2 linked regions of the Desulfosediminicola ganghwensis genome follow. The protein of the gene in region 2 binds, or shares a complex with, the protein of the main gene of each other region. Links are inferred from orthologs where the notes say so. Each region holds a gene or a part of one and is shown on either strand. Other genes may lie near its edges.

Region 1 (2,804 bases), 1.0 Mb from region 2 along the record:
CATAGGACTCGTCATATTTCTGCTGAGCCTCGTAAGCTTCAGCAAGTCCAACCAAGGTAAGCGGATACAGTGGACTATCTGCTTTCAACCCTTTGCTGACATCACTATATTTCTGGGCGGCAGAATCATAATTTTTTTCTCTCATCTCAAGATGAGCCAATTCGACCTTGGCCCATACACCGGATGCGGTATCATCGAACTCGGACGCAACTTTCTCAAATGCTGCGATTTGAGCATCGCCTGTTTCTTTCTCGGCAAGCGTAAGAGCAGATGCAGCTTTTTCAACACGCTTCTCCTTGTAAGACCCATAAAGTGACACTGTAACAATTGCGATTAGAGTTACAGCAAGGGCGATCTGTATCTGACGTTTGTTTTCCCGCAGGAAACGGATCACTTTCGGAGGAAGATTGAAATGTTCAAGCAGTCCCTCAACCTGACTTTGATCTTTAGGGTCTACATATTTCTTTTCATAAGCGCTCGGACCAGACATTATACGTCTCCAATGATTGTACAACAAATATGGATATAAGATTGTTTCGGCAGGGCGATTATAATATATACTGCATTCACTGTCTATGCGTAAACATAGCAGCCTTTATACTTATAACCCAATTAGCCATTATATTATGCAAATTGAACCTCACGCTACAGTACGCACCGTCACACAGATTACAACTGAAATCAAGCTGATGCTTGAAGGGCAATACCGATTTATTGCTGTTGGCGGAGAAATCTCCAACCTACGTACACCCTTCTCAGGTCACCATTATTTCACCTTAAAAGATGAAAATGCACAGATCCGTGCGGTTATGTTTAAAGGGCAGCAGAGATACCTTGCCGAAAAATTGCGTGATGGCCAGCAGGTTATTTGCCGGGGTAGAATCTCTGTGTACGAGCCAAGGGGAGAGTACCAGCTTATTGTCGACACCATCGACCATCACGGTCTTGGTGTATTGCAGATGCAGTTTGCAGCACTGAAGAAAAAACTCTCTGAGGAAGGGCTATTTGATGTGAGTTCCAAAAAGCTTCTTCCCGATTTTCCACAAAAGATCGTTGTCGTTACCTCCCCTACCGGTGCCGCCATCCAGGATTTTCTTAAAATCTGCAAACAACGCAAAACCAGCGCACATATTCAAGTGTATCCTGTAGCTGTGCAGGGTGATAAGGCTGCCGGGGAGATCGCCCGTGCACTATCTGTAATTAACAGGAAAATCCCTTGCGACATGATTGTGCTCTGCCGGGGGGGCGGCTCTCTGGAGGACCTCTGGGCCTTTAATGAAGAAATCGTCGCCAGGGCAATTTATGCCTCCCGCCTTCCTGTGCTCACCGGGATTGGCCACGAAATTGACACGACCATAGCTGATCTCTGTGCTGATGTACGAGCCGCGACTCCAACCGGTGCGGCTGAAATGATCATCTCCGACAGTGAACAACTAGGCCTTCAATTACTGGCGGCGCGAAACAGGCTTCGCAGAACTATCAGCAACTCTATTTCACAACTTGCCGGACAGGTACAACACCAGTCACGGGTATTGGCCAACTTCCACAACAGACTTGAAACACTCTCGCTCAGGGTCGACCTGTCGACAGAGAAATTCCAGAGAGCTGGATATCGATTTTTTAATGAGAGAGAGCGGCACCTGAAGGATCTCAACCAAAGGCTGAATCACCAGGCTCCATTAAACCAGATTGCTCTGCAACAGCAGAGACTCGGGCATTTACATAACAATCTCACCCAGCACATACAAAGAATTCTTCAGAAAAACCGGAACTCTCTGGCTAAATCCGCTGCCCTTTTGCAAGGCGTTAGTCCACTGTCTACCCTGGCCAGAGGATACAGTATCGTTCAAAAAAAGGATGAAAGAACAGGGGAATCAACCACCATCAATTCGGCAAAACAAGTAACCATTGGAGAAAACGTCAACGTACTGCTCCATGAGGGAGAACTTCTCTGCGAGGTTTTGGCGAAGACGGAAAGTTGAGCTTTGACAAGGTCTGCGGGATAATTACTTCTCTGGTCAAAAGCGTTGGGCGGGGAGTTTAAAAGTTCTAATACTTGCCCGCAGCAACACAGAGTGCCGCTGCGGAGCGTACAGCTAAAACGTTTTTACAGAAGCTCGAGGCCTGAAAAGAAATATCCGATTTCAAAGGCCGCGGTCTCGGGAGCGTCTGAGCCATGGGTGGCGTTCTCACCAACGAAGGTTCCAAACTCCTTACGAAGTGTACCGTCAGCAGCCTCTGTCGGGTTGGTAGCACCCATCAGATCACGCCACTTTTTGATAGCTCCATCAGCTTCCAGTACCATCACGACACACGGTCCACTGCTCATAAAATCTGTAAGCTCATCGAAAAACGGTTTGCCCCGGTGAACATCATAAAAGCCTTCCGCTTCCTTTTTACTCAAAAACAACTTTTTCAGTCCAACAACTTTGAAATCCTCTGCGTAAATTCTGGCCAGAATCTTTCCTGCATTACCCGCCTTGAATGCATCGGGCTTAATGATTGCAAATGTTCGTTCCATGAAAATCCCTCTTGAATAATGTTAACGAGATACAGAGAGTTAGCATCACTCAATACAAAAGTCAAGCTTCATGGTTCGTATTAGAAATTCAGTTTCTTAATATTTGTGCAGTGTCTGGCCAACCTTCCTATTTCAGTCGGAACTACCAAGCCTTATTACGCTCTACAACGTTTTAATCCAGGAGAGCGAGTTTCAATAAAGCGTTGGTGATAGCCGCAGCTATGGGGCTTCCCCCTCTTCTACCGGACACGGTAATAGCAGGAACTGCTCTCTCTTTCAGCAT
Region 2 (5,196 bases):
CATCCTTGATCTGGTAAAGCGAAATTGGCGGCAGGGAACGACCGTTTCGCATTCTTTCGGAGATGGCATTGATGCGCTCCCGGGAGACCTCGGCTCTCTTCGGGTTAAACTGGCTGTCAAAATCACGGTATCGGCCGACGCTGCCGACAATCCTGTCGAGCGGGATCAGGGATGTGCCACGGTCTACAGAGTCGTAAGCCTGCTCATTTTCCTGGCGCTCGCCAAAGTTTTGCAGTTGGTCTTTTGGGGCGGCTCCCTTACCTGTGATCAGTTGTTTCAGTCGCGCAAGAGGGCTCGATTTCGAGGATGTAGTAGTCATAGCAATTTATTATCTCAGTTTCCCCAAGAGTGGCAAAACGATCAGATTCGTTGTCGAAAAGCTTGTGGATATGTCCATGTAGATGGTATCGGGGCTGGTGACGGTTAATAAGCTGCCTGAAGCTATGGAATCCCCTGTGGCATCTGTCCTCCGCATCATTGATATAGCGCGGTGAGGCGTGGCTGACAAGGATATCGAAACCTTTTTTTCGCCAGAGTGTAAACCACATCTTACGAATAAAACCAGTCATCTGTCTCTCTGTATATTGATTCTGGTTGCCATTATACCAGCGGCTACCTGAAAAACCTAATATTCGCAGTCCGTTATATTCTATAAATCTCCGGTCAATTTTGCGGCAGCCTACTGGTGGCGAGGTCTGATATCTCAGATCATGATTGCCGAGCACATAAAAGAGCGGTACATCGTATCGGCTTCGCAGGGAGGTGAGGTATTCAGGCGGAAGATCACCACAACTGATAATCAGATCAATGCCGGCCAGAAATGGCTGACCATCCTTGTATTCCAGTATTGTCTCGTTGACGATGTCAGATACGATAAGGATTTTCATTGACTGATTACGATAGATGACTGACGTCGCTGCTGTGCCGGATAACGGGCAGCAGGAGCCGCCCGGAAAGTGATTTAGAGATACTTGAGTGGATCTTTATCCATAATCCTGAGAGCGGCATGAAGGATTGATACGGAATCCAGATGAGAATTTTTCCAGAGGGTGCTTTGGGGGCCGTGCTCTATGAAATTGTCCGGGTAGCCGAGTAATCTGCATTGAACATGGTGCATCCCTTTACTGCTGAGAAGTTCCAGGATACTCGAACCAAAGCCGCCGGCAATAACACTGTCTTCTATAGTAACGATTCTACCTGTTTTTTCAGCCAGGCTGCAGATCAGGTCGTTGTCGAGCGGTTTGATAAAGCGAGGGTTGATAACCGCTACTGAAAATCCGAGTTCTTCAAGTCGTGCCGCGGCAACCATTGCCGGAGCAACCCTGTTGCCCACCGGCAGCAGGAGCACATCATCGCCTTCCAGGAGCAGTTCGCCTCGGCCGATTTCCATCTCCTTGAGATCATCGCTCATCTCAACACCTTCACCGGCACCGCGAGGATAACGCACAGCAGCCGGACCATCGTAATTGACGGCGGTATAGAGCATGTGTTGCAACTCTTCCTCATCTTTCGGCGCCATAAAAACCAGATTAGGGATAAAGCGCAGAAAAGAGACATCGAATACGCCGTGATGTGTCGGGCCGTCATCGCCAACTACGCCGGCTCTGTCTATGGCGAAGGTTACTGGCAGATTTGGGATACACACATCGTGGATGATCTGGTCCATGGCCCGTTGCAGAAAGCTTGAGTAGATCGCGACCACAGGGCGTTTACCTTCAGTGGCCATCCCGGCTGCAAATGTCACCGCGTGCTGTTCGGCAATGCCTACGTCGAAGAACCTATCGGGAAATTGTTCGGCAAATCCGGAAAGGCCTGTCCCGGCGACCATGGCAGCAGAGATGGCGGTGATTCGGTCATCCTGTTCGGCCATGTCACAAATGGTCTTGCCGAAGACCTTGGTGTAGTTGACACCACCCTTTGACGCATGGGGTTTACCTGTTTCAATGCTGAAGGGGCCGACACCGTGATAGGCTCCAGGGTTCTTCTCAGCAGGTTCGTACCCTTTGCCCTTGGTGGTAAGGACGTGAATCAGGGTTGGACCGTGATAATTGTCACGTGCGCTGCGCAGGGCCGGAATTAGCTCTTCATAATCGTGGCCGAGGATCGGGCCGATATAATCAAATTTGAAAGCCTCAAAGAGCATACCGGGAGTAAAGAACGACTTAAACGATTCTTCACTCTTTTTCAGAATGCTGAGAATGTTTTCACCTACATTGGGGATAGCGGTGAGGCGTTCTTCAATATGGTTTTTTACCCGGCGCATTGTGCGGCCGGTGAGTTTGCGGCTGAGAAAGCTGGAGAGGGCACCAACATTTGGAGAGATGGACATTTCGTTATCATTGAGGATAACGATCAGGTCCTTATTGAGATGACCGGCATGGTTCAATGCTTCAAATGCCATACCTGCGGTCATGGAGCCGTCACCGATAATAGCGATAGCTTTTTTATTGCTGCCATTGAGACTTTTGGCAACGTTCATGCCGAGTGCGGCTGAAATCGAGGTGGAACTGTGGCCGGTCTCGAAGGCATCGTACTCGCTTTCACTGAATTTAGGAAAGCCGCTCATACCTTTATACTGCCGTAGGGTGGCAAACTGTTGCCGACGTCCGGTGAGTAGCTTGTGCGCATAGGATTGATGGCCAACATCCCAGATAAGCTTGTCGTTTGGACTGTCAAATATGTAGTGCAGGGCAATTGTTAATTCAACAACACCGAGACTTGGTGCAAGATGCCCACCAGTTTTGGAGACTGTCTGGATGATGGTATCCCGAATCTCCTGTGCCAGAGCGGTTAGCTCGTCGAGGGAGAAATCGCGTATGTCTTTCGGGGAATCTACCTTCGGAAGCAGTAGTGTCTCCGGATCTTGTGTGAGTGTGGTAAGCATGTCGTTAAAAGAAGCAGAGCCGGCATCGTTATTGGGGCAATGTCGGCGTATAAAGCAGAAAATCGGTTTCCAATCAGGTCAGTGTACTACAACTTTAGGCATCTGCAAGTCAGAAGCCTTTGTCTACTCGGAAAAAACAGACTATCCGGTCGCCATATGTCAATTTCCACGTGTGTAAATATATCTTGCCAGGGCGCGTAACGGTTCGGCCTGGTTGTCAAACCCGGTCAGTGATTCGAGTGCACGATCAACGGCCTGTCTGGCAAGGGATCTGGTTTTTTCTATGCCAAAGTAGGCAGGGTATGTCGCTTTGCCGCGTTCTTCATCACTGCCGGCGGTTTTGCCGAGTTCTTCAGTGGTGGCAGTGGCATCGAGCAGATCGTCAATAATCTGGAAGGCGAGACCCACATTATCTCCATAAGCTGTGAGCTGCCGCAATTCATCTTCAGAGCAGTGGGAGGCGATCGCGCCAGCCTGGATAGATCCGGTGATAAGCGCGCCAGTCTTATTGCGATGGATGGTTTGCAGTACTTCGAAGGGGTAACTGGTGTTTTCGCTTGCGATATCGAGTGCCTGACCGCCAACCATTCCCTCAGGGCCGGCTGCCCTGGCAATGATATTGATAATTTTTAAGCGCCGTGCGGCATCTAAATTCCCAAGACGTTCATTGCTCAATAGATCGAACGCATAGGTAAGCAGCCCGTCACCGGCAAGTATTGCTCCAGCTTCACCGTAAAGAACATGATTTGTCGCCTTGCCGCGTCTCAGATCGTCATCATCCATGGCGGGCAGATCATCGTGGATCAGCGAGTAGGTATGTATACATTCAAGGGCGCAGGCAATGGGCAACAGGTTTTCGCTGTTGTCGGTTTCACCGCTTACGGCTTGTCCTGCCGCCAGGCAAAGAATTGGTCGTAACCGTTTCCCTCCGGCAAAAAGGCTGTAGCGCATTGCCTCAAAGTGTGCGGCAAACGGGCCGTCAGCCACAAGCATATATTGCTCGAGGGCTCTCTCAACTACAGCTTTCTGGTTACTCAGGTAGGTCTTGATGTTCACTGTTGCTCTCTGTAAATGGTACAGCTTCTATTTCTCCGTCTTTCTCAAGCAACAGTTCTACCTTGGCCTTGGCCTGGTCGAGTTGTTCATTGCAGAACTTTGCCAGCTGAATACCTTCGTCAAATTTTTTGAGGCTCTTGTCGAGGCTCAATTCACCTTCTTCCAGCTCCTGAGTGATCTGCTCAAGACGCGAGAGTGCGGCTTCAAATGTTTTTTTTGCCATAACGTTAGTCCGAAGGTTCGGGAAAACGGTTGAACCTCGCCTCTATTCTGTATAGAAAGAGACCAGTTATACAGTTTTATCCGGGATTAGTTACTACAGAAATCCCCATACTGATTTCCGCTGTGAATATATCGACCCGTTCTTATCCATGCAAGGGTTGATTCTATGAATCTTACTGCGGCCTGTGTTGTTTTTACCATAAAGAGGAAAATCAGGGGCAGACTTTTACCCCTCAAACCCATCACTGTAGCTCATTAAGACACATTATGCATAAGGCTATCAGACAATTCGTTCGTTGGCTCGAAGTTGAAAAGGGATATTCTGAGCACACTATAAGCGGTTATAGCCGTGACCTCCATGAGTTTATGCGTTTTCTAGGAGAAGATCCTGAAGTCCGTCAGATAGATTCAAACCAGGTGCGTTCATTTGTGGTGAGCATGCATGGTGTCAACAGTGGTGCAACAGTTGGCAGAAAGTTATCAGCTCTCCGTTCTTTTTTCAGGTTCCTGATCCGTAATAAAGTGATCAAGGCGGATCCTCTGATCGGAGTCACCGGGCCGAAGGTCGGCCAGGCTATTCCGGTATTCCTGACAGTGGATGAAACGTTTGCCCTTCTCGAGGCACCGGGAGAGGAGGATACGTTTCGTCTGCGTGATACAGCGATGCTCGAGTTGCTCTACTCGACAGGCATGCGTGTTTCCGAGCTTGTTTCCCGAAATTTAACAGATCTTGATTTCAATGAGGAAGTGCTTAAGGTGAGGGGCAAAGGAAATAAGGAGCGAATTGTTCCTGTTGGAAGACCTGCCCTGGAAGCTTTGAATGCATGGCTTCCATTGCGTCAGCACCTGCTCTTCGCTTGTGCTGCAAGGGGAAAACAAGCAGCTACTGAGGCCCTGTTTTTGAATAACAGGGGAGGTAGGCTCACTGCTCGCAGTGTAGAACGTTTCGTCCGGGCTTATGGAGAAAGGGCCGGGATAACCCAGATAGTCACCCCTCATGCATTGCGGCATTCATTTGCCACCCACATGCTTGA

The links. Proteins that work in one complex are often made in the same cells at the same time.
Region 1: the proteins of FCL45_RS19045 (region 2) and xseA are in contact, whole or in part, in a cryo-EM structure (PDB 8TXR), measured with the Escherichia coli proteins. The link is inferred for Desulfosediminicola ganghwensis from one-to-one orthologs.

What each region holds. Positions count from the first base shown.
Region 1 is NZ_CP050699.1:3,435,541-3,438,344, reverse strand. It holds xseA (exodeoxyribonuclease VII large subunit), read left to right. Parts: upstream 1-626; coding sequence 627-1,982; downstream 1,983-2,804. Other genes in the region: FCL45_RS14585 (precorrin-8X methylmutase), read right to left, coding at 2,694-2,804; ndk (nucleoside-diphosphate kinase), read right to left, coding at 2,108-2,521; FCL45_RS14600 (YfgM family protein), read right to left, coding at 1-490. UniProt on the Escherichia coli protein: Bidirectionally degrades single-stranded DNA into large acid-insoluble oligonucleotides, which are then degraded further into small acid-soluble oligonucleotides.
Region 2 is NZ_CP050699.1:4,443,986-4,449,181, reverse strand. The notes cover bases 2,540-5,196. They hold FCL45_RS19045 (exodeoxyribonuclease VII small subunit), read right to left. Parts: upstream 4,164-5,196; coding sequence 3,915-4,163; downstream 2,540-3,914. Other genes in these bases: xerC (tyrosine recombinase XerC), read left to right, coding at 4,430-5,196; FCL45_RS19050 (polyprenyl synthetase family protein), read right to left, coding at 3,044-3,940; dxs (1-deoxy-D-xylulose-5-phosphate synthase), read right to left, coding at 2,540-2,884. Outside these bases: FCL45_RS19065 (Lrp/AsnC ligand binding domain-containing protein), read right to left, coding at 1-319; FCL45_RS19060 (metallophosphoesterase family protein), read right to left, coding at 258-887; more of dxs, read right to left, coding at 962-2,539. UniProt on the Escherichia coli protein: Bidirectionally degrades single-stranded DNA into large acid-insoluble oligonucleotides, which are then degraded further into small acid-soluble oligonucleotides.